4 regions of the Streptomyces sp. NPDC058008 genome follow, and region 1 is predicted to be linked to each of the others. Evidence: riboswitches for the same ligand, from Rfam matches in the RefSeq annotation. Region 1 holds a riboswitch; each other region holds the start of a gene.

Region 1 (7,802 bases):
AGCCGGTCCAGCTGTTCCTCCCGCAGCGCCCCGAAGCTCGTGTCCGGCGCCGCCGTGAACCGCCGCCCCGCGGCCCGCGCGACCTCGGCCAGGAACGCCCGCCGGAAGGAGTCGCTCTCCAGCGACCCGTGCCAGTGCGTCCCCCACACGGAGCCGGCCCGGCACCCGTCCAGGAACGGCTCGCCGCCGTCCACCTCGGCGACCCCGTGGTGGATCTCGTACCCCTCCACCGGTTCGCCGAGGGCCGTTCCGACCGGGCGGGCCAGGACCTTCTCGCGGCCGAAGCGGACCCGCACCGGCAGCAGCCCGAGGCCCTTCACCACACCGGCCCGCGACTCCACGTCGTCCTCGATGCGCTCACCCAGCACCTGGAACCCCCCGCAGATCCCCAGCACCGGCCGCCCCTCGGCGGCCCGCCGCTCCAGGGCGCCGGCCAGACCCCGCTCGCGCAGCCACGCCAGCGCCTTCACCGTGCCCCGCGTGCCCGGCACGATGACCAGGTCAGCGTCGGCGAGTTCCTCCGCCCGGTCCACGAACCGCACCACCACACCCGGTTCGGCCGCCAGCGCGTCCACATCGGTGAAGTTCGACATGAGCGGCACCGCGCACACCGCGACCCGCAGCACGTCCTCACCGTGCGGCGGGGCCACGACCGACTCCCGTACGGCACCGCGCATCGAGACCCGCAGCCCGTCCTCCTCGTCGATGCCCAGACCGTGGGCGTACGGCAGCACCCCGTACGTCCGCCGGCCCGTGAGCCCCAGCAGCATGTCGAGGCCGGGCTCCAGCAGCGACACGTCACCGCGGAACTTGTTGACGAGGTATCCGGCGATCAGTGACTGGTCCTCGGCGCTCAGCAGCGCCGTCGTGCCGAAGAACGAGGCGAACACGCCGCCCCGGTCGATGTCGCCGACCACCAGCACGGGGAAGCGCGCGGCCCGCGCGACGCCCATGTTCACGATGTCCGTGCGCCGGAGGTTGATCTCGGCCGGACTGCCCGCCCCCTCGCAGATCACCGCGTCATGACTGCCCCGCAACTGCTCCAGACAGTCCGTGACCGTCCCCAGCAGAGCCTCCTGCCGCCCCCCGTGGTAGCCGCGCGCGCTCATCTCGCCGACCGGCCTGCCCATCAGGACGACCTGGCTGGAGCGGTCGCCGCCCGGCTTGAGCAGCACCGGGTTCATCAGCGCCGACGGCTCCACCCGGGCCGCCTGCGCCTGCATCGCCTGGGCCCGGCCGATCTCCGCCCCCTCCCGGGTGACGAACGAGTTCAGCGACATGTTCTGCGCCTTGAACGGCGCGACCTTCACCCCCCGGCGCACCAGCCACCGGCAGATCCCGGCCGTGACGACGCTCTTGCCCGCGTCCGACGTGGTTCCCGCGACCAGCAGTCCGCCGCTCATGTGACTCTCCGTCCCACGGCCAGCCGCCCCGCCGCACACACGGCGAGGGCCAGCACACTCACCCGGCGCGACAGCCGCACCGCGCGTTCGATGTCCGTGACCCGCACGTCCCGGCCCGCCCCGCCGTTGAGCACCGGCCGGTGCTCGACCCGTCCGCCGTAGGCCAGGGTGCCGCCCAGCCGTACGCCGAGCGCCCCCGCGAACGAGGCCTCCACCGGCCCCGCGTTGGGGCTCGGATGCCGGCCGGCGTCGGCCCGCCAGGCCCGGACGGCCTCGCGCGGGCGGCCCCCGGCGGCCACCGCGAGCACGGCGGTGAGCCGAGCCCCTGGCCAGCCGGCGACGTCGTCGAGCCGGGCCGACGCCCAGCCGTAGCGCCGGTGACGCGGCGACCGGTGCCCGACCATCGCGTCGAGCGTGTTGACCGCCCGGAAGCCGACCAGCCCCGGTACACCGGCGAGGGCGCCCCACACCAGGGCCCCCACGACGGCGTCGGAGGTGTTCTCGGCGACGGACTCCACCACCGCGCGGGCGATCCCCGGTCCGTCCAGCGCCTGCGGATCGCGGCCGCACAGGTGCGGCAGCCGCTCCCGGGCCAGCTCGACGTCCCCGGCGGCCAGGGCCCCGCCGATGGCGCGGGCCTCCCGGCCCAGCGACGTGCCGCCGACGACGGACCAGGTGGCCGCCGCGGTCAGTGCCACGGCGGCGGCGGGACGGTTCCGTACGGCGCGGGCGGCCAGCGCGGCGGCGCCCGTGGCGCCTCCGGCGCAGACCAGCGCGTGCAGCGCGCCCCGGCCCCGGTGGTCGCCCCACAGGCGGTTCTCGACGCCCGCCGCGGCACGGCCGAAGGCGGCGACGGGATGACCGCGCCGGGGGTCACCGAGCAGCAGGTCGCCGATCAGGCCGGCGGCGGCGCCGTACGCGAAGATGCGGTCGGCTCGCACCGCTCAGCCGGCCGTCGCGCCTCGGTGGACCTTCGCGGCAGGTGGTACGGCGACCGACGCAGGGCAGCCCGACATGGCGTATGTCCTCACTCAGGGTCCGCGCCCTGGTTCGACGTGACCGGCGACGAGAGTCTCCTGGCTCCCGGATCCGCAGTTCCTCCGGCCTTCCAGTCCGCGGTGGCGGACCGTGACTTCCGTATGGAGGCTGCTCCCCGGTGACAGTGGCGGGACCGCGCCGGATTCGCACCGGCTTCCTCTGCTGTCGCCGTAAATGGCTCCGGCAGTCCACCACGCTCCGCGAATGTCCGTCAACCTGCCGTTGACCTGCGAGGCTTCGGTGTGCTCAGACGCACACCGGGCCGGACACGCCCGTGGTGTGTCCGGCCCGGTGCGTCCGCAGGGGGATTCAGGCGACGATCAGGTAGATGCCGTACGCGACGGCCGCCGCGCACAGCGCGAAGCAGGCGTACGCGCCGGTGCGCGCCAGGACGCTGCCGCCGCCCCGCGCCGTGGACGTCTGCCTGGCGAGGCCGGTGACGCCGAGGGTGAAGAGGCCGACCAGCGCGACGGTGATCACGAGGCTGACGCCGAAGACGGAAGCGAGAGCTGCCCAGTCGATGTTCATGCGGATCTGTCCTTACACCGTGGCCGGCCGGTCGGCCGGGGTCTCGGCCGTCGCGGACGGGGCGTGGATGGTGGTCTTGAGGTCCGGCACGCTCACGCCGGCGGGCGGCGGGGCGACCGCCGCGATGGCGGTCGTCACGACACCCGCGGGCTCGCCCTCGGGCGCGTTGACGTTGGTGTGGTCGACCGGCTTGCGGCGCGACAGCAGCCAGATGGCGCCGGAGCCCGCGACCAGCAGGACCGCGACCACCGCGACGCCCCAGGGCCCCTGCTTGGTGAGGAACTCGGCCCCCGCGCCGACGAGTCCGGCGGCCGGCAGGGTCAGACCCCAGGCGACGAACATCCGGGTGGCGGTGGACCAGCGGACCACACCGCCCTTGCGGCCGAGACCCGCGCCCATCACCGCGCCGGAGCAGGACTGGGTGGTCGAGAGGGAGAAGCCGAGGTGCGAGGAGGCCAGGATGACCGTCGCCGCACTCGTCTGGGCCGCGAAGCCCTGCGGCGGACGCAGGTCGGTGAGACCGCTGCCCATGGTGCGGATGATGCGCCAGCCGCCGAGGTAGGTGCCCAGGGCGATGGCCACGCCCGCGGAGGCGATGACCCAGACGGGCGGGTTGGAGCCGGGGGAGAGGACACCGCCGGTGACCAGGGCCAGGGTGATGATGCCCATGGTCTTCTGCGCGTCGTTGGTGCCGTGCGCGAGCGAGACGAGACCGGCCGAGGCGATCTGCCCGGCGCGGTAGCCCTTCGCGGTGGACCTGAGCTGGGCCTCGTCGGTGATCTTCCGGTTGAGGCGGTACGTCAGCTTCGTGGCCAGCAGCGCGGCGACACCGGCCACGACGGGCGCGGCGACGGCGGGCAGCAGGACCTTCGTCACGACGGTGCCGCCGTTGATCGAGGACCAGCCGGCCGACATCACCGCGGCGCCGATGAGGCCGCCGAAGAGTGCGTGGGAGGAACTGGAGGGCAGGCCGACCAGCCAGGTCAGCAGATTCCACAGGATGGCGCCGACGAGCGCGGCGAAGATGACCTCGGTTCTGAGGCCGTTCTCATTGATGATCCCGCCGGAGATCGTCTTGGCGACCTCCACCGACAGGAACGCGCCGACGAGGTTGAGAACGGCGGACATGGCCACCGCCGTCTTGGGCTTGAGAGCGCCGGTCGAGATGGTGGTGGCCATCGCGTTGGCGGTGTCGTGGAAACCGTTCGTGAAATCGAACACGAGAGCTGTCACGATCACGATCGCGAGCAGCAGCGTGATGTGTTCCATTTACCCAGGCAATCGTTCGACGTCATTGGCACGTGGAACGTAAGCAACCTGGGTGAACGGAAGATGAACTGGGCAGGGCGGCACGGTGACCCCATTCGCGTACGCGGGTTCCGCTTGTGTGCGGCAGGAGGAGGGCGGAGGGCCGCGGGCGGTGCGGGGCCCGGATCCCGGAAGGCGCGGACGGCCCCGGCCGCGACCGTTCCGTCCCGTCGGGGAGACCTCGGTCACGTGCCCCCTAGGATCCCCGTATGAGTGACGTGGACAGCGACGCGGTCCGCCGCGCGTGGGACGGTGTCGTCGCGACGGCCCGGCGGACCGCCGCCGACGGCCTGGTCGTCGGGACCTCGGGCAACGTCTCGGCCCGGGTCGGCGACCTCGTCCTGGTCACCCCGAGCGGGGTGCCCTACGACCGGCTGGGCCCCGGGGACGCGGTCGGGACCGACCTGGAGGGACGGCAGGTCCTGGGAGACATGGTCCCGACCAGCGAACTCCCGCTCCACCTGGCGGTCTACCGCGGCACCGGCGCCGCGGCCGTCGTCCACACCCACGCCGTGCACGCGACGGCCGTCTCCACCCTCGTCACCGAGGTCCCCCTCGTCCACTACGCCGCCGCCCTGCTCGGCGGCCCCGTCCGCACCGCCGCCTACGCGCGCTACGGCAGCGCCGAACTGGCCCGCGGCATGATGACCGCCCTGCGCGGCCGCACCGGCTGCCTGCTGCGCAACCACGGCACCGTCACCTACGGGAACACCCTCGACGAGGCCTACGACCGCACCGCCCAGCTCGAATGGATGTGCAGGCTCTGGCTCACCGCGAGCTCCGTGCCCGGCCACCGCCCCGCCCTGCTCACCCCGGACCAGCTGCGCGAGGTCCAGGACGCCCTGGAGACGTACGGCCAGCCGCCCGGCTGAGCCCGCCCCCGCACCGTACGGCCCCCGCCCGCTGGCAGCCGGCGCCGGCGCCCGGGACACTGGAGCCGTGCGCCCGGCAACAGCGGCGGCAGTGGCCGCCACCTCGGTCCTCGGCGTCGGCGCGGCAGCGGTCGCCGCCGGACGCCACGCCAGCGACGCCGCCCTCGCGGCGCCCTCGCCACGCCCCTTCCCCGGAGACCGCCGTCTCACCGTGCACGCCACCGCGGCCGGCCGGATCACCCTGACCCGTTCGTTCTCCGCGCTGCGCCCCGGCACGTACGGACTGACCGGCCGCGACGTCCACGCGGTGGCAGGCCCGGTGATCGAACAGGCGCCCGGCGACACCGCGGCCTCCGCCGACACCGTCGTACGCCGACTGGAACGCGTGACCCTCGGTAGCCTGAAGCCCGGTGCCAGGGTCCGCCTCACCCCCGAGCTCCACCGAGGGGACCCGTCGGCCGCCCTCGGACTGGCCTACAAGGAGGTCGAGATCCCCGGTGAGCTGGGCGCCCTGCCCGCCTGGTTCGTGCCCGGGGCCCGCGAGACCTGGGTGATCACCGTGCACGGTCTCGGCACCACCCGGGACCACCCCATGAACGTCCTGGGCTTCCTCCACGACCAGCAGTTCCCCGTGCTGGACCTCGCCTACCGCGGCGACCCGGGCGCCCCGCGTTCCCCCGACGGACTCAGCCACCTCGGCGAGTCCGAATGGCGCGACCTCGACGCGGCCATCCGCCACGCCGTGCGCTACGGGGCCGAGAACGTCATCCTGCACGGCTGGTCGACCGGTGCGTCGATGGCCCTCCACGCGACCGTCAACTCCGCCCGCCGCGACCGCGTCAGCGGCCTCGTCCTCGACTCCCCGGTGCTGGACTGGAGGGCCACCCTGCGCGCCCTCGCCTCGGCCCGGGGCGTCCCCTCCGCGCTGCTGCCGCTGGCCGTCCGGGCCGCCCAGGGCCGGACCGGGCTGCACGGCGCCCCGCTGCTGGACACCTCGGTGCCGACGGCCCTGCACGTGCCCACGCTCCTCCTCCACGGCCCCGACGACACCCTGGCCCCCTGGGCCCCGTCGCGGGAGCTCGCCGACCGCCGGCCCGACCTGGTGACCCTGCACTCCGTACCGCAGGCTCCGCACGCGGCGATGTGGAACGCCGACCCGGCGGGATACGAGGAGGCGCTCCGCCGCTTCCTCACGCCCCTGATGTGAGCTGATGGGCCGGAACCACCCGGTTGGTGCCCCGTCCCGGGAGCCCGCCGAACCCCGGTGACACGGCTTCCGTTTGGGCTTTCGGCCCGTCAGAGGCAAGACTGCTCCTCGTGACGTCCCGTACCCCGCGCGACTCCAGGCTGCGACTTGTCCGCCCCCGACCCCAGGCGACCGCCCGTAAGGCCGTGACGACCCGGCGCACCAGGCCGGCCCCCCGCCCACCCGAAGGCACCCCGCCGCCGGCCGAACTGGCGCGGCAGGCCAGGGCGGTACTGGCCGACGCCGTGCGGATCGCCCACTGGGCCGCGGACGGGACGAGCACCGGCGCCGCCCCGCTCGCCGCCCAGGCGCTGGAACGGGCCGCCGCCGCACTCGAACTGTCCCCGGCCCAGGTGCGGTCCGGCTGGGACCGGGCCAGGCTGGCCGGACTCATCGAACTGCACGGCGACACCGCACGCCCCGGCTGGCGGCTGCGCGCCTGGGACCGCGACGAATCCGCGGTCCTCCGCGGGTGGGTGGCGCTCTTCGACGCCTGGTCGCTCGTCCACGCCTCACCCGAGGGCATCGAGGCCACCGCGGTGGCCGAGGCCATCGAGGCCGTGCCCCAGGTGCTCTCCCTCCTCCAGCTCTCGGCGGGCCCCGTCACCGTGCCCGCCCTCCTGGACCTCCTCGGACAGCGCGTCGCGGAACTCCACGAGGAGCGGTGCGAGGTGCCGTACGGGCCCCAGGAACAGCCCGCCCCCGCCGTGGGACGGTCCGCCGAGCTGAACGCGACGCTGCTCGACTGGGCCCTGGAGGGCCTCGCCTCCGTCGGCGCCCTCACGCTCGGCTCCGGCCACGCCACCCTCACCCCGCTGGGCAACTGGGCGGTCTGGGTCAAGCTGGAGCAGATCTGCGTCGCCGCCCAGAGCCCCGCCGGCAACATCGAGCAGTCCGCCGCCGACATGCTCCTCGGCTGCGCCCGGCTCACCCCCGGCCCGGCCCGCGCCGAATACCGGGCCTGGCTGGCCGCGCGGCCCGTCGGCAGCGCCGTGGCCGAACTGCTGGCCGTCGCCCGCGGTGAGGACGCCCTGCTGCGCGGCCTCGCCTTCGAGGCGCTGCGCGTCGTCGGAGCCCCCGCCGAACCCGTGGTCCGCTCCGTGGTCACCGAGACGCCGCTGCGCCCGTACGCACTGCTGTGGCTCGCCGAGTACGAGGGCACCGACCCGGACGACGCCCAGGACGTCCTGAGCCGTGAGGAAGCCACCTGGCTCTGGGTCGACACCGCCGCCGCCGTGGCCGACCACGGAGAGACCGGACTGCTGGTCCGCCATCTCGACTCCGCCGTCCAGGGCACCGTCCCCGCGCTGCTGGACGAGGTCCGGGCCGTCGGGCACCCGCGGACCGTCCAGGTGCTGGTCGCCCTGGCGGCCGCCCACCCGGACCCCGCCCTCGCCAAGGCCGTAC
Region 2 (7,802 bases), on a different contig from region 1:
GATCATCTACATCCCGATCAAGCTCGGCGGGTTCGGCGAGATCTTCGCCAAGGCCAACGACGCCTTCGCGCAGACCAACCCGGCGACGGGACAGCCGCGCGGCGCCCTGGTGCCCGGGGACATGGGCCAGTGGGGCTACGCCACGCTGGCGCTCGGCTCGGCGCTGGCGCTCTTCATGTACCCGCACTCGATCACGGCGACGCTCTCCAGCCGCAGCCGTGAGGTGATCCGGCGCAACACCACGATCCTGCCGCTGTACTCGCTGATGCTGGGTCTGCTGGCCCTGCTCGGGTTCATGGCGATCGCCGCCGGGATCAAGGTGGACAACGGGCAGCTGGCCATCCCGCAGCTGTTCGAGAACATGTTCCCCGACTGGTTCGCGGGCGTGGCCTTCGCCGCGATCGGGATCGGCGCCCTCGTGCCGGCCGCGATCATGTCGATCGCCGCGGCGAACCTCTTCACCCGCAACATCTACAAGGACTTCATCAAGCCCGACGCCACCCCGGCCCAGGAGACCAAGGTCTCCAAGCTGGTCTCGCTCCTGGTCAAGGTCGGCGCGCTCGCCTTCGTCCTCACCATGGACAAGACGGTCGCGATCAACTTCCAGCTGCTGGGCGGCATCTGGATCCTCCAGACGATGCCGGCCCTGGTGGGCGGCCTGTTCACCCGGTGGTTCCACCGCTGGGCGCTGATCGCCGGCTGGGCGGTCGGCATGGTCTACGGCACGGTGGCCGCGTACGGTGTCGCCAGCCCGACGCAGAAGCACTTCGGCGGCTCCTCGAAGGAGATCCCGGGCATCGGCGAGATCGGCTACATCGGTCTCACCGCGATCGTGCTGAACATCCTCGTCGTGGTCGTGCTGACCTTCGTCCTGAACGCCGTCAAGGCCCCGGCCGGTGTGGACGAGACCGCGCCGTCCGACTACACGGCGGACGTCGGCGACCCCGGCGTCCAGGCCGAGCTCCCGCCGGCCACGGAGGGCTCGCCGGGCGGTCACGCCCCGCTGGAACGCCTGTAGGGCGCACGGTCCCGTCCCCGGCAGGGCTCTCCCCGCCGGGGACGGCCGTGCGAGGGGCCGGTGGGACTCCCCGGAACAGCCCGGCCGTCCGCGGAGGCCACCCGGCGGATCCACCGGCGCCCCTGCCCCGGAGGGGCCCCGGAACGGGCCCCCGGCCCGGTCCCCGGCCTCGCCCCGGCGGCGTCCCGCCCGGCCTTCCGACCCGTCGCGACACTACATGTGGGGGCCGCAGCAATCGGCGGCCCCCACATGTATGCTCGACCTCGCTGTCGCCGCAGGGGAATCCGGTGCGAATCCGGAACTGTCCCGCAACGGTGTGATCGGTGTGCTTCTGCGCACCGCGGAGTCCGAAGACCTGTCGACAGTGCGTCCGGCTCGACCGAACCGGACGCAGAGACGTCCGGGCCCCGCGGAGGGCCGGTGGACGCCGTGCGCACCGTGCTGCCCTCCCCCGGGTGTCCACGTGTCCGGCTGCCCCGCTCCCGCAGGCCCTGAGCCGAGCGAGGGATAGCCCCAGTGACCATCGCGCCAGCAGACCCGGTTTCAGCCGCGGAATCCGAAGGCCGTACGACCGACGCGCCCGGGACCGCACTGCTGCGGACCCTGACCGGCCTCACCGCCGACCTCCCCGACACCGACCCCGGACGGGTCGCCGCCGCCGCGCTGCGCGGCCGCAACGCCCGGTCGGACGAGGCGGAGCTGCGCACGCTGGCCACCGAGGCGGCCGCCGGCCTGATCTCCGAGGACCCGGCCTACTCCCGGCTCGCCGCGCGGCTCCTCACCCGGGCCATCGCGGACGAGGCCGCCGGCCAGGGAGCGGTCTCCTTCTCGGCGTCGGTCACCGTCGGACACCGCGAGGGACTGATCGCGGACCGCACGGCCGAGTTCGTCGCACTGCACGCCACCGCCCTCGACGCCCTCGTCGACCGGGCGCTGGCCGACGGCGCCGACGACCGCTTCGGCTACTTCGGCCTGCGGACGCTGCACAGCCGGTACCTGCTGCGCCACCCGCTCAGCCGCGAGGTCGTCGAGACCCCGCAGCACTTCATGCTGCGCGTCGCCTCGGGCCTCGCCGAGGACACCTCCGAGCGCGCCCTGGAGGAGGTGGCCGCGCTGTACGGGCTGATGAACCGGCTCGACTACCTGCCCTCCTCCCCCACCCTCTTCAACTCCGGCACCCGCCACCCGCAGATGTCGTCCTGCTACCTGCTGGACTCGCCGCTGGACGAGCTCGACTCGATCTACGACCGCTACCACCAGGTGGCGCGCCTCTCCAAGCACGCGGGCGGCATCGGCCTCTCCTACTCCCGCATCCGCGCCCGCGGTTCACTCATCCGGGGGACCAACGGGCACTCCAACGGCATCGTCCCGTTCCTGAAGACGCTCGACGCCTCCGTCGCCGCGGTCAACCAGGGCGGCAGGCGCAAGGGCGCCGCCGCCGTCTACCTGGAGACCTGGCACGCGGACATCGAGGAGTTCCTGGAGCTGCGCGACAACACGGGTGAGGACCAGCGGCGTACGCACAACCTCAACCTGGCGCACTGGATCCCGGACGAGTTCATGCGCCGGGTCGACGCGGACACCGAGTGGTCGCTGTTCTCCCCGGCCGACGCCCCCGAGCTGGTGGACCTGTGGGGCGAGGAGTTCGACGCGGCCTACCGCGCGGCCGAGGCCAGGGGCCTGGCCCGCAGGACGATGCCGGCGCGTGAGCTGTACGGGCGCATGATGCGCACCCTCGCACAGACCGGGCAGGGCTGGATGACGTTCAAGGACGCCTCCAACCGGACGGCGAACCAGACCGCCGAGCCGGGCCGGGTCGTCCACTCGTCGAACCTCTGCACCGAGATCCTCGAAGTGACCGACGACGGCGAGACGGCCGTCTGCAACCTGGGGTCGGTCAACCTCGGCGCGTTCGTCACGGGCGGCACCCTCGACTGGGAGCGGCTGGACGCCACCGTCCGCACCGCGGTGACCTTCCTGGACCGCGTCGTGGACATCAACTTCTACCCGACCGAGCAGGCGGGCCGGTCCAACGCCCGCTGGCGCCCGGTGGGCCTGGGCGCGATGGGCCTCCAGGACGTCTTCTTCCAGCTGCGGCTGCCCTTCGACTCCCCCGAGGCCCGCGCGCTGTCCACGAAGATCTCCGAGCGGATCATGCTCGCCGCCTACGAGGCCTCGTGCGACCTGGCCGAGCGCTCGGGCCCGCTCCCCGCCTGGTCCGAGACCCGCGCCGCCCGCGGCGTGCTGCACCCCGACCACTACGACACCGAGCTGAACTGGCCGGAGCGCTGGGACGCGCTGCGCGCCCGGGTCGCGAGGAGCGGGATGCGCAACTCCCTGCTGCTCGCCATCGCGCCGACGGCGACGATCGCCTCGATCGCCGGGGTGTACGAGTGCATCGAGCCGCAGGTCTCCAACCTGTTCAAGCGCGAGACGCTCAGCGGTGAGTTCCTCCAGGTCAACGCCTACCTGGTGGACGAGCTGAAGAAGCTCGGTGTCTGGGACGCGCGGACCCGTGAGGCGCTGCGCGAGGCCAGCGGCTCCGTGCAGGGCTTCTCCTGGATCCCCGAGGACGTGCGGGCGCTGTACCGCACGGCGTGGGAGATCCCGCAGCGCGGCCTGATCGACATGGCGGCGGCCCGTACGCCGTTCCTCGACCAGAGCCAGTCGCTGAACCTGTTCCTGGAGACACCGACGATCGGCAAGCTCTCCTCGATGTACGCGTACGCCTGGAAGCGGGGGCTGAAGACGACGTACTACCTGCGCTCACGTCCGGCGACCCGGATCGCCCGCGCGGCGTCCGGGACGACGGCCGCCGCCCCCATCCCCGTACAGCAGGCCTCGGCACCCGACGCGGACGCGATCGCCTGCTCCCTGGAAAACCCCGAGTCCTGCGAGGCCTGCCAGTAATGAGCACATCCGAGAACAAGAACCTGCTGGACCCCGGCTTCGAGCTGACCCTGCGCCCGATGCGCTACCCGGACTTCTACGAGCGCTACCGGGACGCGATCAAGAACACCTGGACGGTCGAGGAGGTCGATCTCCACTCGGACGTCGCCGACCTCGCCAAGCTCTCACCGGGCGAGCAGCACATGATCGGCCGGCTGGTCGCGTTCTTCGCGACGGGCGACTCGATCGTCTCCAACAACCTGGTGCTCACGCTCTACAAGCACATCAACTCGCCCGAGGCGAGGCTGTACCTGTCGCGCCAGCTGTTCGAGGAGGCCGTGCACGTCCAGTTCTACCTGACGCTGCTCGACACCTACCTCCCCGACCCGGAGGACCGCGCGGCGGCCTTCGACGCGGTCGAGGAGATCCCCTCCATCCGTGAGAAGGCGCAGTTCTGCTTCCGGTGGATGGACTCGGTCGAGAAGATCGAGCGGCTGGAGACGAAGGCGGACCGCCGGCGTTTCCTGCTCAACCTGATCTGCTTCGCCGCGTGCATCGAGGGGCTCTTCTTCTACGGCGCCTTCGCGTACGTCTACTGGTTCCGCTCGCGCGGTCTGCTGCACGGTCTCGCCACGGGCACCAACTGGGTGTTCCGCGACGAGACGATGCACATGAACTTCGCCTTCGAGGTCGTGGACACCGTCCGCAAGGAGGAGCCCGACCTCTTCGACGACGAGCTCCAGCAGCAGGTCACCGACATGCTGCGGGAGGCCGTCGAGGCGGAGCTGCAGTTCGGCCGGGACCTGTGCGGCGAGGGCCTGCCGGGGATGAACACCGAGTCGATGCGCCAGTACCTGGAGTGCGTCGCCGACCAGCGGCTGACCCGGCTCGGCTTCCCCGCGCTCTACGGTTCCGAGAACCCGTTCTCGTTCATGGAGCTCCAGGGGGTGCAGGAGCTGACCAACTTCTTCGAGCGCCGTCCCTCCGCCTACCAGGTGGCGGTGGAAGGGACCGTCGGCTTCGACGACGACTTCTAGATCCTGGCCCAGGACCTGACGTACGGGCGCCGTGCGGCCGTGACCGGCTGTGCGGCGCCCGCCGTCCGCGGGGGCGTCGCCCCTCTGCCGCGCCGCGCGTCCCGCAGGGCGCGGTCGATGCGGCGCTCCCGTGCGAGGCCGACCAGCGCGGGCAGCAGGACGAGGGCGAAAAGTGCGGCTATGACCAGGTAGCTCAGGAATGTGTTCATGGCTCTACTGTCGCCCGTGCGAAGGGATTTGGTGAGTGGCAGGACTGCCACTCACCATCGAATTGCTGCCACACTGGCGCCATGCTGAAGAATGTCGCGGCCCTGCTTCTCGACGAGATCCATCCCTTCGAACTCGGCGTCGTGTGCGAGGTGTTCGGACTCGACCGGTCCGAGGACGGACTGCCGGTGTACGACTTCGCGGTCGTGTCCGCCGAGGGGCCGGTCCTGCGGACCCACGCGGGCTTCACCCTCACCACCCCCCACGGACTGGAGCGGCTGGAGGAGGCCGACCTCATCGCCGTACCGGCGGGGAGCCACTTCATCGACCGGGAGTACCCCGAGGAGGCCCTGGACGCCCTGCGCCGGGCCGTCGGGCGCGGCGCCCGGGTGCTGAGCGTCTGCTCCGGCGCCTTCGTCCTCGGCGCCGCCGGACTGCTGGACGGCCGCCGCTGCACCACGCACTGGCGCCACTCCGACGAGCTGGCCCGCCGCTTCCCGGCCGCCCGGGTCGAGCCGGACGTGCTCTACGTGGACGAGGGGCCGGTCATCACGTCGGCGGGAACGGCCGCCGGGATCGACGCCGCCCTGCACCTGGTCCGGCAGGCCCACGGCCCGGCCGTGGCGAACGCCGTCGCCCGGCGCATGGTGGTCCCTCCGCACCGGGACGGCGGGCAGGCGCAGTACATCAAGCGTCCGCTGCCCCGCACCCGGTGCGACACGGTCGGCGAGACGCTCGCCTGGATGGAGCGCAACCTCGACGAGGAGATGACCGTCGAGCAGCTGGCCGCCCAGACCCACATGTCACCCCGCACCTTCGCGCGCCGCTTCCAGCAGGAGACGGGCACCACCCCCTACCGCTGGCTGCTGAGGCAGCGCGTGCTGCTGGCGCAGCACCTGCTGGAGACCTCGGACGAGACCGTGGACACGATCGCGGGGCAGACCGGCTTCGGGAACGCGGCGGCGCTGCGCCACCAGTTCGTCCGTTCGCTGGGCACGACGCCGAACGCCTACCGCCGCACCTTCCGGGGACCGTCCGACGTGACCGAGGCGGCCTGAGCGGACGGTCCCCGAAGGGACTGTCAGATACCGCAGCCGGAGGCCGACCAGAAGTGGTTCGGCCCCTGGTTCACGTGGATGTGGTCACCGTGGCCGGGGTACCCCGGGCCGAGGATCCCGTTGAAGCCGTGGTTGCGGGCCTGCTGGGCGATGGTGCACAGGGAGTGCGGTCCCGCGCCGAGATCGACGGCGTCCCCGTAGAGGTGGCGGCTGTTCGTGGCCCCGCCGACCGCCGAGTTGCAGGAGGTGGAACGGAAGCCGCTGGTGACGCGGAGGGGCTGGTCGCCCAGGGCGTGCCGCAGGGCCTCCAGTTTCCACATGCTGCTCAGCGCGTTGGCCTTGGCCGTGCCCGCGGCGACGGCTCCGCCCGCCCAGGTGCTGTTGCACCGGTTGAGCTCGGGGTAGGTGAAGTGGACCGGCGTGCAGTCGTCGTCCTGGAGGGCGTAGAGCTTGGCCTGCGTGGCCGGCCCGGCGATCCCGTCGGCGGCGAGGCCGTACGCGGACTGGAAGCGCTTGACCGCCGCCGTGGTGGCGGGTCCGTACGAGCCGTCGACGGCCAGCACGGAGTTGTAGCCGGGATAGCCGGCCACCCGGATCTGGAGCTGGGTGACGTCGGCGCCGGTGGCGCCGGAGGACAGGGTGCGGCTCCAGGTGTAACAGCCGTCGGCCTGGGCGGTGCCTGCGGTGACGACGGCACCGCCGATCGCGAAAGCCATGGTCATGACAAGGCCGAGCAGCAGATGTGCGGTACGTCTGAGCATGGGGATCTCCCTGCACGATGAGGCGTAGAGGTGAGGTGTGGGGACGAGCCTGGCGGACGGGTCGACGCGCGTCAACCACCCACCGGACGGCGACCGCACCGCGCGGAGGGTACGGACTGGGCCGGGGCCCTGCCCGTCGGGCGGGGCCCCGGCCCAGTACGGCGGTCAGTCGTTGGCGACGACCTCGTAGCGCGGGGTGCCCTCGGCCATCTGCTTCAGCGCGTCCTTGCGGTCCCGCTTGGAGAGCCGGTCGATGTACAGGTAGCCGTACAGGTGGTCCGTCTCGTGCTGGAGGCAGCGCGCGAAGTAGCCGCCGCCGCGCACCCGCACCGCGTTGCCCTGGGCGTCCTGGCCCCGCACGACCGCGTAGTCGGGGCGCGCCAGCGCGGCGTACGCCGTGGGCACGGAGAGGCAGCCCTCGTTGGAGTCGTCGAGGTTGCGCCGCTCCGGGGCGAGGTCCTCCAGCACCGGGTTGCAGATCGCGCCGACGTGCCGGACCCCGTCGTCGTCCATGCAGTCGTAGACGAAGACCTTGCGGTCCACACCGATCTGGTTGGCGGCCAGGCCCACGCCCTCCGCCGTCCGCTGGCTGGCGAACATGTCGTCGATCAGCCGCGCGAGCTCGTCGTCGAACTCCGTGACGTCCCTGCACTCCTTGTGCAGGACCGGGTTGCCGACCACCGTGATCGGGCGGGACGTGCCGCGCTCCCGGTGCGCCGCCTCGCGCGCCTCGCAGTCCTCGGTGTCCACGAGGAATCCCTCGTCGTCCACACCGGTCCGCTCGTCCGTCTCCTGCTGCGACATGTCCGCCGTACGCCTTCCTGCAAACCTG
Region 3 (7,802 bases), on a different contig from region 1:
ACCTCTTGCTCTCCGTGTCGCCGTGGAGGGGTCGGTGCGGATCTCCTTCCGGCCCCGCCCCCTCGCACGTGTCCGGCCTCCGGCGCCCGAAACCTGAGCGGACGGGGCTCGCCCCGGGCGCCCGGGGACCGGAGGGCGTCCGGACCGGCCGGGGCGCGCGGGGGCGCCCCGGCCGGTCCGGCGAGGTCAGGACGCGGGCAGTTCGCCGCGCACCACGCGTGCGGCGGCGACCAGGTTCTCCAGCGACGCCCGGGTCTCCGGCCAGCCCCTGGTCTTGAGCCCGCAGTCCGGGTTGACCCACAGCCGCTCGGCCGGGATCGCCTCCAGGCCCCTGCGGAGGAGTTCCGCGGCCTCCTCGGCGCTCGGAACGCGGGGCGAGTGGATGTCGTACACACCCGGGCCCGCCTCGCGCGGATATCCGTGGTCCGCCAGCTCGTGGGCGACCTGCATGTGGGAGCGGGCCGCCTCCAGGCTGATCACGTCGGCGTCGAGGTCGTCGATGGCCTGCACGATGTCGCCGAACTCCGCGTAGCACATGTGGGTGTGGATCTGGGTGTCCGGCCGCACCCCGCTCGTGGTGAGCCGGAACGCCTCCGTCGCCCAGGCCAGGTAGGCGGGACGGCCGGCCGCACGCAGGGGCAGCGTCTCGCGCAGTGCGGGCTCGTCCACCTGGATGACCGAGGTCCCGGCCGACTCCAGGTCGTTCACCTCGTCGCGCAGGGCGAGTGCCACCTGGCGGGCGGTGTCGCCGAGGGGCTGGTCGTCGCGGACGAAGGACCAGGCGAGCATGGTGACCGGCCCGGTCAGCATGCCCTTGACCGGCCGGTCGGTGAGTGACCTGGCGTACGTCGTCCAGCCGACCGTCATCGGCTCGGGGCGGGAGACGTCGCCCGCCAGGACCGGCGGGCGGACGTAACGGGTGCCGTAGGACTGGACCCAGCCGTGCCGGGTGGCGAGGTAACCGGTGAGCTGTTCGGCGAAGTACTGGACCATGTCGTTGCGTTCGGCCTCACCGTGCACCAGGACGTCCAGGCCGGCCTTCTCCTGGAAGGAGATGACCTCCTGGATCTCGGCCTTGACGCGCTCCTCGTACCCGGCCGCGTCGAGGCGGCCGCTCCGCAGGCCCGCGCGGGCGGCGCGCAGTTCGGCCGTCTGCGGGAAGGACCCGATGGTCGTCGTCGGCAGCAGCGGCAGGCCCAGGTGGGCCCGCTGGGCCACGGCCCGTTCCGCGTACGGCTGGGAGCGGAGGGCGTCGGCCCGTGTCACCGCGGCGGTGCGGGCGCGGACGGCCGGGTCGTGGGTGACGGGGGAGTGGGCGCGGGACGCCAGATCGGCCCGGTTGGCGGCGAGTTCGGCGGTGACGGCGCCGACCCCCTGGGTGAGGCCCCTGGCCAGGGTGACGATCTCGGCGGTCTTCTGCCGGGCGAAGGCCAGCCAGCGCAGTACCTGCGGCTCGACGTCCCGTTCGGCGGTGGCGTCGAGGGGGACGTGCAGCAGGGAGCAGGAGGAGGCGACGTCGACCCGCCCGGCGAGGCCGAGCAGCGTCCCCAGGGTGGACAGCGACTTCTCCAGATCGTTGATCCAGATGTTGCGGCCGTTGACGACCCCCGCGACCAGGCGCTTGCCGGGCAGTCCGCCGACGGCCGCCAGGGCGTCCAGATTCACGGCGGCGCTCTCGGTGAAGTCCAGCGCGAGACCCTCCACCGGAGTCCTGGCCAGCACGGCGAGCGCCTCGCCGAGCGGGCCGAAGTAGGAGGCGACGAGCAGCTCGGGCCGGTCGTCGAGGCTGCCGAGACCCCGGTAGGCGCGCTCGACGGCGTTCAGTTCGGCGGGTGTGCGGTCCTGGACGAGCGCGGGCTCGTCCAGCTGCACCCACCCGGCACCGGCCGCGCGCAGGTCGGCGAGGACCTCCGCGTACACCGGCAGCAGGCGGTCCAGGAGTGTGAGGGGGTCGAAGTCCGCGGACACGCCGGGGGCCGGCTTGGCGAGGAGCAGGTAGGTGACCGGGCCGACGAGGACGGGCCGGGCGTTCAGCCCCAGGGCGAGTGCCTCCGTCAGTTCGGCGACCTGCTTGGCGGAGTCCGCCGAGAAGACCGTGTCCGGCCCCAGTTCCGGCACCAGGTAGTGGTAGTTGGTGTCGAACCACTTGGTCATCTCCAGTGGTGCGACGTCCTGGGTGCCGCGTGCCATCGCGAAGTAGCCGTCGAGCGGATCCGCGGCGACCGCCTCGCGGTGGCGGGCCGGCACGGCTCCCACCATGACGGTGGTGTCCAGCACGTGGTCGTAGTACGAGAAGTCCCCGGTGGGCACCTCGTCGATCCCGGTCGTGCTCAGCTGCCGCCAGTTGTCGCCGCGCAGCCGGGCCGCGGTGGCGCGGAGGGCGTCGGCGGTGACCCGCCCCTTCCAGTAGCCCTCCACCGCCTGCTTCAGTTCCCGGTTCTGACCCTGCCGGGGGTAGCCGTGGACGGTGGACCGCGCGGTCGCGGTCGTGTGCTCGGTGGTCACGGAGATCTCCTTCGCGAGATGAATCCCTGAGATCCCGGGGACGGCACGAGCGCGCGAAGGGGTGACGTACCGGGACGTGAGGCGTCGTACGACGCCGTGACGGCCTGGTAGGTACGCCGACCCGCCCTCGAGGTCACCGGGATGTCCGCGCACGGATGGTCCGCGCGCGGGCAGTTGGCAGGTCTTCGGACTCGCGGGCACGTCCTGTGTGAGGACACCTAGTGGCCGTCGCTTCCCAGGCCCGGTACGTCGGACCCAGTGCGTATGACGGCGGTCGTTCCCGCTCACCGCTGCGGGGCAGTCCCGGATTCCCACCGGGTTCCCTCTTACGACGCATCCCGTCTGGCGGACGGGGCGAACCAGCTGCACGCGTCAGACTACGGGGCATCCGGGCGGCGCGAGGCGCCAGGTCCAGCATGCGGATGGACCGGGCGCCGGACCGTGGCCGACCGGCGGGCCGGGGCCGGACGCGCCGGACGGGCCGGCGTCCGGCCGTCAGCGGAGGGCGATTCCGCGCCCGTGCCCCCGGACGCGTGAGGCCCGCCCCCAGGCGCCGGCAGGGCGCCCGGCCGGGCCTACGGGAGGCCGGTCCGGGCGGCGGATAATTCGAAGGCCCCCTTGAACGCCACCCGTTAGGGTGGCCCGATGGCGTCGATCAAGCAGGTCCAGATCACCTTCGACTGTGCGGAGCCGGAGCGCGTCGCCCGATTCTGGTGCGAGGTGCTGGGCTACGTGGCACCGGCGCCACCGGAGGGGTTCGCCACCTGGGCCGACTACGAGGACACGCGTCCGCCGGAGCTCAGGGGAGCGTCGTTCTCGTGCGGCGACCCCTCGGGCGTGGGCCCGAGGATGTACTTCCAGCGCGTTCCCGAGGGGAAGACCGTCAAGAACCGGGTGCACCTCGACGTACGCGTCGGCACCGGGCTCGTGGGGGAGGCGCGGGTGGCCGCGCTCGAGGCCGAATGCGCGCGGCTCCTCCCGCTCGGAGCCCGGCGGGTGCACCTGCTGCTCGCCGACGACGAGAACGAGTCGTGCCTGCTGATGCAGGACGTCGAGGGCAACGAGTTCTGCCTCGACTGAGCGACCGCGCACGGCTCGGCTCCGCCCCGGAGTTCTGCCTCGGCTGAGGCTCGGCTCCGCCCCCTGAGCTCTGCCTCGGCTGAGCAGCCGAACCGTCGGGGAACCGCCCCACCGACGCCCGCCCCGCGGCGCCGACGCCGACGCCGGTGCGACGCGTCCGTCCTACTCGCTGCCTGTGGCGCACGGGGTCCCGGCCCCGTGCGGACGCGCGGGACGCGCCCGCGCCGACCGGTCGGGCAGGGTCCGCGGGTGGCCGCGGCGCGCGGATCCGGAGGACACGAACCACCGCCGTCGAAGCGCTTCGACACCGTTCCCTTCCCGGCGGCGGGGCGCCCGCACCCTCCGAGGCAGTGCACCGGCCGTGCGGGGCGGCACGCGCCCCCGCCCCGGTTCCGGCGCATCCTATTGACACCCTCCCGCCCGGCTGCCATCTTCGAAGCGCTTCAACGATCATGGCCGTGGGACACGGTCCTGGCCCGAGCCCCGAGGACAGAGCATGGCGTTCTTCGACAATCCCGTGATACCCGGATTCAGTCCGGACCCGAGCGTCTGCCGTGTCGGCGAGGACTACTACCTGGCGACGTCCAGCTTCGAGTACGTCCCCGGCGTACCGCTGTGGCACAGCAGGGACCTGGTGCACTGGCGGCTGATCGGGCACGCGCTCGACCGGCCGTCACAGCTCGCGCTGCCCGACGACGCGCCGTCCTCGTGCGGGGTCTACGCACCCACGCTGCGCCACCACGACGGCCGCTTCTGGATGATCACGACCGTCGTGGCCGGGGCGGGCAACGTCCTGGTGACCGCCGAGGACCCCGCCGGGCCGTGGTCGGATCCGGTGCCGGTCGGCATCCCGGGCATCGATCCCGACCTCGCCTGGGACGAGGAGGGGAACTGCTGGTGCGTGTTCTCCAACGACGGGATCCGGGCCGTGCGCATCGAGCCGGAGACGGGTGAACTGCTCGGCGGGACCGTGGACATGTGGTCGGGGAGCGGGCTCCAGTACCCCGAGGGTCCGCACCTCTACCGCATCGGCGACTGGTGGTACCTGCTCCTCTCGGAGGGCGGGACCGAACGCGGGCACGCGATGTCGATCGCCCGGGCCCGCTCCCTGACGGGACCGTTCGAACCGCATCCGGCCAACCCCGTGCTGTCCCACCGCAGTACGGGTCACCCGGTGCAGAACACCGGGCACGGTGATCTGGTGGAGGCGCACGACGGCACCTGGTGGATGGTGCTCCTGGGTACCCGGCCCCGGGGCGACACCCCGAAGTTCCACGGCATGGGCCGCGAGACGTTCCTGGTGCCGGTGCGGTGGGAGGACGGGTGGCCACTGCCCGGACCGCTGGAACTCCGCTCCCCGGCACCTGAGCTGACCCCGCACCCCTGGCCCGCCGAGCCGCACCGTGACGACTTCGGGTCTCCCGCCCTCGCACCCTGCTGGGTCTCGCTCAGACGCCACGACCCGAGTGCCGTACGCCTCGACGAGAGGCCCGGACACCTGGTGCTGCACGCCCGAGCGGACAGCATGGACAGACCAGGGGCGCTGTTCGTGGGGCGCCGCCAGCGCGACCCCGACTGCGGTGCGCGGACGCGCGTCGACGTGGGCGCGGGAGGCAGGGGCGGCCTCGCCGTGCGGCTGGACGAGGCCCACCACTTCCAGGTGGAGGTGGAGGACGGGAAGGTACGCGCGGTCGCCCGCATCGGACCGTTGCGCGGGACCGTGGCCGAACGCGACGTACCCGCAGGGCCGTTGACGCTGCGGATCGAGGTGACCACCACCGGGATCCTGCCGCCCACCGTCACCACGCGTCCCACCGGCCCCGACGCGGCCGCCCCCTCCGGCCTCCGGATCGGCGCGCCGGACACCCTCCGCCTGGGGTACGAGACCGACGGCGGGGACTTCGAGATCCTCGCCGAACTCGACGGCCGCTACCTCACGACCGAGGTCGCGGGAGGCTTCACCGGCCGGGTCATCGGCATGTACGCGACCCGGGGAGCCCCGGCCTTCGACTGGTTCGAGCTGCGGCCCGCCTGAGAGCACCCGCACCCGCGACCCGGACGGTGCCCGGGTCGCGGAGAGGACGGTTCAGCGCGCCAGGGTGGTCTCCAGCCACTGGAGGATCTCGGGCGTCACCGGGTCGGTGATGTCGGCGAACTCCTCGTGCTTCTTCAGGAACTTCGCCACGTAGGGGCACACCGGAACGATCCGCCTGCCCGACTGCCGCACCTCGGTCAGCGCCTCCCGCACGAGGACGGAGGCCAGCCCCTGGCCCGCGAAGGCGTCGTCGATCTCGGTGTGGAAGAAGACGCGCCGCTCGTCACGGTCGCGGTAGGCGGTGAACCCGGCCCTCACCTCGCCGACCAGGATCTCGTAGCGGTGTCTGGCGTCCACGTTCCTGACGACGGGGGTGTCGGCCTGGGGCATGGTGTGTTCTCCTTCGGGCGTGTCGGGTCGCCACGCGGTGCGGGGGTGGCCCGGCTCCACGGTGCGGGACAGCGCTCGGCTGTCGGTGCGAGGCCGGTACCGGACGCCGGGCACGCACACTACAGGGGCGTCAGGGAACCCGCCGTGTCCCGGGCCACCAGGTCAGGCGCTCGCTCGCCGACGGACGCCGAACGCCGGGCACCCGCAGGCCTCTTGCCCGGGCGCGGTAGTGACTGTTCTCGTGTACCCGCAGGACTCTTGCCCGGGCGCGGTAGTGACTGTTCTCGTGTACCCGCAGGACTCTTGCCCGGGCGCGGTAGTCACTGTTCTCGTGTACCCGCAGGCAACGAGCGGGCGGTGGGCCCGCGCGACGGGTGCCTCGTCCCGTAGGAGGGTGACGGTATGGGCTCAGCGGCGGACCGGGGGAACGACGTCCGGGGCACGCACCCCGGTCACCTGCCCGAAGGGCTGGCCGACGCGATACGCGCGACGGCCGGGGAGATCGCGGACCTGCTGAGGGGCGCCCCCGACACCGGCGCTCCCGTGCCGGGGCTGGTGTGGACGGTGGGGGAGGTGGCCGCGCACCTGGCCCGGGCCAACGCGCTGATGGCGGAGGCGGCGGCGGGACGGTCCCGCCGGTACGGCGACGGCACCCCGCAGGGCATCGCCGCGGCCAACGAGCAGGTGCTCGCCTCGTTCGGCGAGCGGCGGGCGGAACCGCTGGCCGCGATGATCGTGGCGCAGGCCGACGCGTACCTGGACGCGGCGTCCGGACCCCCGGCGGACGAGCGGCTGATGACGCCGATGGGTCCGATGGACCGGGCGGTCCTCGGCTCGTACCTCCTGACGCACATGCTGGGCCACGGCCACGACCTGGCCCGCGCGCTGAAGCGTCCGCACATGGTCGACCGGGACCGGGTCGCGCTGGCGCTTCCTTTCATGGTCGAGGCCATGCCACGGGTGACCGACCCCGCGACCACGGCAGGGCTGAACGCCCGCTACGCGGTCAGGCTCCGGGGCGGAGGACGGATCGGCGTCACCTTCACCGACGGCGTGGCGACCGTGGGCCACGAGGTCCCGGACCGCCCCGACTGCACGATCTCCGTCGAGCCGGTCACCTTCCTGCTCATGGCCCTCGGCCGCTGCTCCCCGGCGGGCGCCCTGGCCAGGGGACGCGTCCTCGCATGGGGCCGCAGGCCGTGGCTGGGGCCACGGTTCCCCGCGTACTTCAAGGCCCCGTGAGGAGGGGGCCGACACGGCGGCGCGTTCCCGCACGGCGGGCTCCGGCCGGCGCCGACCGGGACCCGTGAAGCGCCTGGCGCGCGCCCCGGTGACGGCCCTCACAGCGGCCCAGCGGAAACTTGCACGCTCCCGCGGGGCGATCCTGCACGGGGCGGTACCCCCGGCCGACCAGGGACGATCTGCTGAATTTCCCTGTCCGAAACACATCTGACACCGGAGACCCCTTCTGGGGTGCGGCTTTATGCAGGATTCCATCGTTGACGGGTTTCCGGGTGGTGATTAACGTCCCTGCCATGTCATCCCGAGCCCACGCAGGCATGATCGACGAACTGGACCGCCGCGTCATCGCCGCGCTCCAGCTCAACGGCCGTGCGTCGTGGAACGCCGTCGCCCGCTGGGTGGAGGTCAGCGAGACCACCGCGCAGCGGCGCTACCAGGCGCTGCGCGAGCGCAGGCTCGTACACGTGGTCGGCGCGCTGGAGCTGGACCGCACCGAAAGCGGCTCGTCCATGCTCCTACGCGTGCACGCCAAGCCGGGCAAGGGCCTGGA
Region 4 (7,802 bases), on a different contig from region 1:
GTGGGGGGAGTGGCTGTGAAGCCGCCACCCGCGACGGCGCGGAGGCCGTCGATGGACGCGTAGGCGGAGGGTGTGGTGTCGCTGGGGAGGTATTTGAAGCCACCGCCAGGGTTGAACTGCTGGGCGATGAGGAAGTCGACGGGGGTCTTGCCCGCGGAGGTGAGGAAGTCGCCGGTCTGCGGGTTGATGCCGCAGGCGTTGAGGCCGGACACGGCCCAGCCGTTGGAGTCGGTGTTGACGCCGAACATGGCGTTGAACGCGCCGCTCGTCGGCACCAGCTTGCTCTTGAGGAACGCCTTGGCCTGTGCGATGTCGGTATCGGTGTTCGGGACCCCGGAGACGCAGAGCGCGGCCATCGCGGCCCCGGTCATGTCGATGTCGCTGGTGGCGGCGAGCTGCGTCGGGTTGCCCTCGGCCTTGCCGTAGTCCCAGCCGCCGTCATTGTGCTGGTTGGCGCGGATACGGGTGACGAGCGCGTCGCGAAGGGGCTGGGGCGTCCGCTGTGCTCCCGCTTGCGTCTTCGCTCCGCCGAGGGCGAGCGCGGCGAAGACGGTGCCGTTGAAATTCGCCGAGGGGCCGAAGTAACCCGGTTCGGCCGTCTGCCAATAGCCGTAGATGTCGGCGACGAGGTTGCGGGAGGCGGAGACGCGGGCCGGGTCGATGCCGGCCGCATAGGCGTTGAGCGAGGCCCGTTCGTAGTCCGTGACCACCGGAGTCGCCGACGGCCACCCAGCGGTCGCGAGCAGTGTGCGGTAGACGGATCTCGCGTTCTTCGTGGTGTCGCCCCCCGGCGTGACGTCGACGGCCGCAGTTCCTGCCGAGGCGAGTGCACTGAAGGCCCACTCGTTCGACAGACCGGCGCCCGCGTACGAACCGTCCGAGGCCTGGAGGGACTTGAGATAGGCGACACCATTCGTCTTCGAGGTCGCGATCTGGGCCGGCGTGGCGGTGGCCGCGGCCGGCAGAGCACTCAGGCAGAGCGCCCCGAGGGAAAAGGTTGCCGTGAACGCCAGACGAGGGGAGATCGACATACGGGGCATGGCCTGCTCCTGGGATGAGGGGCGTGTCGACCAGGCCCGGCCTCCTGCCTCGGTGCGGGCAGCAGTGGGCAAGGCCGCCGCCCGAACGCGTGGACCGGCTTCCTGTGGTGCACCGCCGCCATGGGCATTCGGGCTCAGGACGGCCCTCTGCCGTCCCACACCGCTGCGCGTCAGCCCCGGACTCTCACCGGGTTCCCCCACGTGGCAGCCCAGGACGCTACCCCAGGCGGCCGAGTCCTGCCAGCAGTCCCGCACGATCCCCTGTGTGCGCTGCGCTACGGCTTCTTGACGCCATGTGAATTCACGTGCTCCAATCCGCCTGTTAAGCACTGAGTTCCAGGGGAAGCCGGTCGAAATCCGGCGCTGACCCGCAACCGTAGGCCCGGCATCGCCGGGCGAGCCGGATTACCTGGGGCCTGATCTGCAGCGATAAGCGCCGTCGCGGACTACGGCGTGGACGACCGGCCCCACCCGCCACGCATCATGCGGTGAGGGCCCCTCAGCCACGTGCGTGTCCCCACGGAAACAGCACGAGGGGGCAGCGGTGGGGACCGCGGAGCGAAGAGACCGGCAGCCGGGGGGCAGAGCGTTCCTGTCCCTGATATCAGTGGCATTCCTGTTGCTCACCATGTCCGTGACACTCGTCACCGTCGTCACTCCGGCCGCAGCGGACCCCGTCGAGGACTGCACGGGCACCAAGGGCGCGGTCGTCGCCGTGGACTTCGGCCCCTTCGGCGGCGAGGTGGAGCGCGGCTGCGACGCGACGCCGACGACCGGCTACGAGCTCCTCCGCGAGGCGGGCTTCACCACCGAGGGCACCGAGCACGACGGCCCGGCCTTCATCTGCCGCATCGGCCTCGGTACCGGCACGCAGTACCCCACCACGGACAAGGAATCCTGCGTACTCACCCCGCCTGCCACGGCCTACTGGTCGTACTGGATCGCATCCCCGGGACAGAAGAAGTGGACGTACAGCCAGTACGGGGCCATGGACCGCAAGCCGAAGGACGGCGACGTCGACGCGTGGGTGTTCGGCGGCACCGACATCGGCGGGACCACCGGCAAGCCGACCTTCACCCCCGACGAGGTACGCGCGGGCGGTGGTACCGAGCCCCCCGACCCCGGAAACCCGCCCACGGTCCCGGCCGGTGAGATCGACGTCGCGGCTGCGGCTGCCTGGGTCGGCGGCACGCTCCAGGACGGCGAACGCGTCGTCGGCGAGGGCACCGACGCCCCCGACTACCTGCTGACCACCGAGGCGGCCTACGCTCTCGCCGCCGGCGACGGCGCGAGCGCCACCCTTGACAAGGTCACCGCCTTCCTCGCCGCTCACACCGGCGACTACGCCTACCCGTCGGGGACGGACCAGGCCCCTGACGCGACGGCCGCTGCCCGGCTCGCGCTCGTCGCCGAAGCGACGGAGGCCGATCCCCGGGACTTCGGCGGCCACGACCTGATCGCCGCCCTCCTGGACAACGTGTGCGCAGCAGGTCCCGACGCGGGCGAGCCAACTCCGGGATGCACCGCCAAGGGTGACTTCCGCAACGCAACCTACGGGGACGGCCAAGCGCTGGCCCTACTGGCCCTGCTCCGCGCCGGTGCCGTACCTCCGGCGGAGAGCGTCGAACGGCTGATCCAGTTGCAGTGCGACGACGGCGGAGTCACCGGCATCCTGATCCGTCCCGGCGAGAACTGCGACGGCGACCCCGCCACCACCGGCCTCGTGGCCCTCGTGCTGCACGAGGTCAGCGGGCAGGAAGCCGCTGTGGCCAAGGCCCGCGCCTACCTCAAGAAGGCTCAGGGCGAGAACGGCTCGTACCCCGGATACACCGGAGCCACCACAGGCAGCGTCAACGCCACCGCGTACGCTGCTCAGGCGCTCCGCGCCCTCGGCGACACCGCCCACGCGGACGCGGCTGTCTCCTGGCTCTCCCGGGAACAGCTGGACGGCGGCGGCTTCGGCTTCGAGGAAGGCGCGACCGACCCGGCCCTGTACGCGACGGGACCCGCCGTGCTCGCCGGCGCGGGCACCGATCTCGCCCGGCTGACGACGAAGAAGCCCGATCCGACCGGTCCGCCGACGACCGGACCCCCCACCGACGACCCGACCCCTCCCGCCGGTGAAGGCCCCGACCTGAAGAAGGGCGTCGCCTACCTCACCAAGGGCACCAACCTCAAGCAGGGGCAGTACTACACGGCTGGTCCTGGTTCGGCCCGTGCGGACTTCGGACTCACCATCGACGGCGCCTACGCACTGGCGGCCACCGGCCTGAACGACGACAAGCTCCGGGGCATCGTCGACTTCCTCGACGAGGGAGGCAAGGACGGCGATGGCAGGACTCTCCAGGACTGGACGGGAACCGGCACCGAATACGCGCTCGGCGGTTCCCTCGGCAAGGCCGCCCTGCTCGCCCAGGTGGTGGGCCGAGACCCACGTGCCTTCGGGGGCCAGGACCTGATCACCGCTCTGGAGAAGTCCGTGTGCACCGGGCCGAGCGAGGCCCCGGACCGCAGCTGCGCCGCCAGGGGCGCCTACACCTACGCCCCGTCCGTCTTCTCCCAGTCGCTGGCGATCATGGCCCAGGTGCGGGCCGGTGAGAAGAACGCGGCGGGCGAGCCGATCGCGTATCTGGAAAGCCTTCAGCACGACAGCGGCGCGTGGCCCAGCCTGATTCCCGCCACGGGCGACTCCGACGTCGACTCCACCGCCATCGCGGCCATGGCCTTGGGCCTGGCCGGAGGCGAGAAGGCGGACAAAGCCGTCGACAAGGCCCTGTCCTGGATCGCGGGCAAACAGCTCTCGGACGGGGGCTTTCCCGGCGCGGCCGGCAACTCGGTCAACTCCGCCGCCCTCGCGGTCCAAGGGCTCTCGCTCGACGCGAAGCGGTACGCGGCGGAGATCGCCAAGGCCCGGAAGTTCCTTGCGGGCCAGCAGAACACCGACGGTGGCTTCAACGTTGCCGAGGAGGGCCAGCGCGGATCCGATCTGCGTGCGTCGACCCAGGCGGTCAGCGGAACAACTGGGGTCTCCTTCGGCACTCTGGAGCGCAGTCTGACCGGCACGGCGCCGCAGCCCGTGCCCAGCCCTGACGCCTCCACTCCGACGATCATCACTCCCGGGGACACAGCCGGCGGTGCAGGCGGCATCGTCGACACCGACGGCGGTGGTGGAGCGTTGGCCTCCACAGGTGCGCAGGTCGGTGCACTCGTCGGCCTTGCGGCCCTGCTGGTCGCCACGGGGTGGCGCACGGTCGTCGTTGCCCACCGCCGTGCGGCAGGAGGACGGATATGAGGGCCCCCTCATGGCGCCGAGCCGTGCGAGCGCCGTCCGCGCTTCTGCTGTCGGCTGCCGCGCTGACGGCTACCGCCCCGTCGGCGGCAGCGGATCCGCAGGCCATGGGCCGGTGCACCACAACCTCAGGAGTCGTCCTCGCCGTCGACTTCAGCCACTGGGGCGGCCCGGTCTACCGGTCCTGCGGCACCACACCCACGACCGGATACGAGCTCCTCAACCAAGGCGGCTGGCGTACCACCGGCACCGGACACGACGGCCCGGCCTTCATCTGCCGCATCGGATACAGCGGCCACAAGAACGGCAAGCAGTACCCGACACCGCAACAGGATGACTGCGTCCTGACTCCACCGGCCTCCGCGTACTGGTCCTACTGGCACGCCGACCCGGGGGCGAACTCCTGGGAGTACAGCCAGCTCGGCGCCATGCTGTACAAGCCGAAACCCGGCAGCGTCGACCTGTGGATCTTCGGTGGCACAGACATCGGCGGGACCGAAGGACGTCCGCAGCTCACCCCGGACCAACTGCGCGCCCACAACACCCGGCCGACGGAAGACGTCGGAAAGCCCGCCTCTACCGACCGGGCCCCCGCGCTGCCGCCAGGTACCGACACGGGACCGAAAGCCCCCGAGCCGAAGACGCCCGCACCGTCAGAACCGGCCTCCAGCTCGGCGAAGCCGTCCAGGAGCCCGTCGCCGACAGCATCGGCCTCCGAGTCACACAGTCCGCCCCCGACCGCCACCGCCACTCAGGGCACGGAGACGCCGGGCACCCGGACCGAGGTCGTCGACGCGGCCCCCGCTGCCGACGCCCGGCACGACGCGGGTTCCGTACTGCCCGTGGTGATCGGCGGTGCGCTGATCGTGCTGGTCGGCGGAGCGGGTGTGTACGCGGCCCGACGCCGGCCGGAGTAGCCGAGGTGCCGCGAACCACTTCCCAGGCGATCACGCCCGTGTCCGGAACCGTGCCGGACACGGGCGGACGCCGCCTGCCCCGAACCCTGCATCCGGTCGCCTGGTGGATCTGGGCCCTGGCCCTGGCCACGGCGGTGAGCCGCACCAACAACCCGCTGCTGCTGTTCCTCGTGCTCGCGGTTCTCGGGTACGTCGTCACCGCACGCCGTACGGAAGCTCCCTGGGCACGGGGCTTCACGTACTACCTCTACCTGGCGCTCACCGTGGTCGCGATCCGCGTCGTCTTCCGCGCCGTCTTCGCCACCGGCATCACCCCCCACGACCACTTCCTCTTCTCCCTGCCCCACATACCGACACCCGACTGGTACGCGGGCATCCAACTCGGCGGCCCGGTCTCGCTGGAGGCACTGCTGTCGGCTGCCACCGACGGCCTGCGCCTGGCCTGCATGCTGTGCTGCATCGGCGCCGCCAACACCCTCGCCAACCCCAAACGTGCCCTGCGCGTCCTGCCCGGCGCCCTGCACGAACTCGGCGTCGCTGTCACCGTCGCGATCAGCGTCGCTCCCCAACTCGTCCAGAGCGTGCAGCGCGTCGCCCGAGCGCGCAGACTCCGCGCCGGGAGCAGCCAGGGCCTCAAGGCCCTGCGCGGCATCGTCGTGCCTGTTCTGGAGGACGCCCTCGAACGCTCTCTACGGCTGGCGGCCGGGATGGACTCACGGGGGTACGGGCGCGCAGGCACCGCCACCCCACGCTCCCGGCGTGTCACCGGTGCGCTCATGCTCCTGGGCATGTGCGGGCTCTGCGCCGGGGTCTACGGACTTCTCGACGCGACCACGCCCGCGTTCCTCGGCCTCCCGGCCATGGCCGCAGGCGCCGTCCTGTGCGTGGCCGGGCTGCGGCTGGGAGGACGCAGAGTCACCCGCACCACGTACCGCCCCGATCCATGGCTGGTGCCGGAATGGGCCGTCGCCGGGGCCGGAGTGCTCTCCGCCGTCCTGCTCTTCAGCAACATGGGCTACCACGCCGCCGAACTCAACCCCTCCATCTACCCCCTGACCTGGCCCACCCCGCCACTGGTGCCGACCCTCGCGATCCTCCTCGCCGGAACCGCCGGCTTCCTCGCCCCTCCACCCGCGCAGCCCCGCCCGGCCGTCGTCCCGAAGCCACGCGCCGAGAAAGCCGAAGCCACGTGATCACCTTCGACCAGGTCACCGTCCACTACGACGACGCTGCCGAACCCGCCCTCCGCGAGGTCGACCTCACCATCGAGGAGGGCGAGCTCTGCCTCGTCGTCGGCCACACCGGCGTCGGCAAATCCACCCTCCTGGGAGCCGTCAACGGGCTCGTGCCCCACTTCACCGGCGGAACCCTCCACGGCCGCGTCACCGTCGACGGCCGGGACACCGCCCACCACCCGCCCCGGGAACTGGCCGACGTCGTCGGCGTGGTCGGACAGGATCCCCTCGACGGCTTCGTGACCGACACGGTCGAGGAAGAACTCGCCTACACCATGGAGCAGTTGGCGATCCCGCCCGTGGTCATGCGTAAACGGGTCGAAGAGACCCTGGACCTGCTGGGGCTCGCAGACCTGCGCCACCGCGCGCTGCACGAGCTCTCCGGTGGCCAGCAGCAGCGCGTGGCCATCGGATCGGTCCTCACCGCGCATCCACGTGTCCTCGTCCTCGACGAACCCACCTCCGCCCTGGACCCGACGGCGGCCGACGAGGTCCTGGCGGCCGTCACCCGGCTCGTCCACGACCTCGGTGTCACCGTCCTCATGGCCGAGCACCGCCTCGAACGAGTCATCCAGTACGCCGACCGTGTGGTCCACCTGCCCGGCGACGGCCGCGTCGTGCACGGGCCACCCGCCGAGATCCTCGCGACATCCTCCATCGCCCCGCCGATCGTGGAACTCGCCCGTACCGCCGACTGGCACCCGCTGCCCCTGTCCATCCGCGACGCCCGCAGAGCCGCTGCTCCGCTCCGTACCAGGCTGACTCGGGCAACTCCCGCCCCGCTACGCCCGGCCCCACCGGCTGACGGCCCCGCGCTCCTCACCGCCCGTGGCGTCACCGTCAACCACCACGGCGTCCCCGCCGTCCGCGAGGTCGACCTCGATCTGCGAGGCGGCGAGATCACAGCGCTGATGGGCCGCAACGGCTCAGGTAAGTCCTCGCTGCTGTGGGCGCTGCAAGGTTCCGGTCCACGCAGAGCCGGACACGTGCGCGTCACGGGCACCGGGACGGTGGCAGCGAGCGACCCCCATGATCTGTCTGCGGCTCACGCGCGCCGGCTCGTCGGCCTCGTCCCGCAGACCCCGGCCGACCTTCTCTATCTCGAGAGCGTCAAGCAGGAACTCGACCAGGCGGACAGCGAGTCCGCAGGCGCGAGCGGAGCCCCCGGGGCGCGGGAGATCCTCGACCGGCTGGCTCCCGCGATCGCCGACACGACACACCCCCGGGATCTCTCCGAAGGCCAGAAACTCTCGCTCGTCCTGGCGATACAGATGGCCGCCGCGCCCCAGGTCGTCCTGCTCGACGAACCGACTCGCGGGCT

Evidence for each region. Region 1 has a riboswitch for cobalamin ahead of ACFVS9_RS31015 (cobalamin biosynthesis protein). Riboswitches for the same ligand answer to the same signal wherever they lie in the genome.
Region 2: it holds a riboswitch for cobalamin, as region 1 does, so the genes downstream of both, ACFVS9_RS29145 (ribonucleoside-diphosphate reductase subunit alpha) here and ACFVS9_RS31015 (cobalamin biosynthesis protein) in region 1, are expected to answer to the same signal.
Region 3: it holds a riboswitch for cobalamin, as region 1 does, so the genes downstream of both, metE (5-methyltetrahydropteroyltriglutamate--homocysteine S-methyltransferase) here and ACFVS9_RS31015 (cobalamin biosynthesis protein) in region 1, are expected to answer to the same signal.
Region 4: it holds a riboswitch for cobalamin, as region 1 does, so the genes downstream of both, ACFVS9_RS33190 (prenyltransferase/squalene oxidase repeat-containing protein) here and ACFVS9_RS31015 (cobalamin biosynthesis protein) in region 1, are expected to answer to the same signal.

What each region holds. Positions count from the first base shown of each region.
Region 1 is NZ_JBHVQX010000042.1:47,688-55,489, reverse strand. It holds gene ACFVS9_RS31020 (cobyric acid synthase) at 1-1,403, opposite strand, end outside; gene ACFVS9_RS31015 (cobalamin biosynthesis protein) at 1,400-2,344, opposite strand; cobalamin riboswitch at 2,473-2,602, opposite strand; gene ACFVS9_RS31010 (hypothetical protein) at 2,751-2,969, opposite strand; gene ACFVS9_RS31005 (anion permease) at 2,982-4,238, opposite strand; gene ACFVS9_RS31000 (class II aldolase/adducin family protein) at 4,487-5,149, shown strand; gene ACFVS9_RS30995 (alpha/beta hydrolase) at 5,217-6,356, shown strand; gene ACFVS9_RS30990 (hypothetical protein) at 6,542-7,802, shown strand, end outside.
Region 2 is NZ_JBHVQX010000036.1:63,311-71,112, reverse strand. It holds gene mctP (monocarboxylate uptake permease MctP) at 1-1,018, shown strand, start outside; cobalamin riboswitch at 1,260-1,396, shown strand; gene ACFVS9_RS29145 (ribonucleoside-diphosphate reductase subunit alpha) at 1,535-3,928, shown strand; gene ACFVS9_RS29140 (ribonucleotide-diphosphate reductase subunit beta) at 3,928-4,944, shown strand; gene ACFVS9_RS29135 (hypothetical protein) at 4,941-5,153, opposite strand; gene ACFVS9_RS29130 (GlxA family transcriptional regulator) at 5,235-6,209, shown strand; gene ACFVS9_RS29125 (D-Ala-D-Ala carboxypeptidase family metallohydrolase) at 6,233-6,970, opposite strand; gene def (peptide deformylase) at 7,136-7,774, opposite strand.
Region 3 is NZ_JBHVQX010000006.1:77,086-84,887, reverse strand. It holds gene metE (5-methyltetrahydropteroyltriglutamate--homocysteine S-methyltransferase) at 187-2,505, opposite strand; cobalamin riboswitch at 2,664-2,884, opposite strand; gene ACFVS9_RS07855 (VOC family protein) at 3,151-3,585, shown strand; gene ACFVS9_RS07850 (glycoside hydrolase family 43 protein) at 4,082-5,620, shown strand; gene ACFVS9_RS07845 (GNAT family N-acetyltransferase) at 5,672-6,010, opposite strand; gene ACFVS9_RS07840 (maleylpyruvate isomerase family mycothiol-dependent enzyme) at 6,413-7,252, shown strand; gene ACFVS9_RS07835 (Lrp/AsnC family transcriptional regulator) at 7,570-7,802, shown strand, end outside.
Region 4 is NZ_JBHVQX010000052.1:9,220-17,021, reverse strand. It holds gene ACFVS9_RS33195 (hypothetical protein) at 1-1,040, opposite strand, end outside; cobalamin riboswitch at 1,163-1,238, opposite strand; cobalamin riboswitch at 1,327-1,475, shown strand; gene ACFVS9_RS33190 (prenyltransferase/squalene oxidase repeat-containing protein) at 1,669-4,332, shown strand; gene ACFVS9_RS33185 (hypothetical protein) at 4,329-5,246, shown strand; gene ACFVS9_RS33180 (energy-coupling factor transporter transmembrane component T) at 5,252-6,439, shown strand; gene ACFVS9_RS33175 (ABC transporter ATP-binding protein) at 6,436-7,802, shown strand, end outside.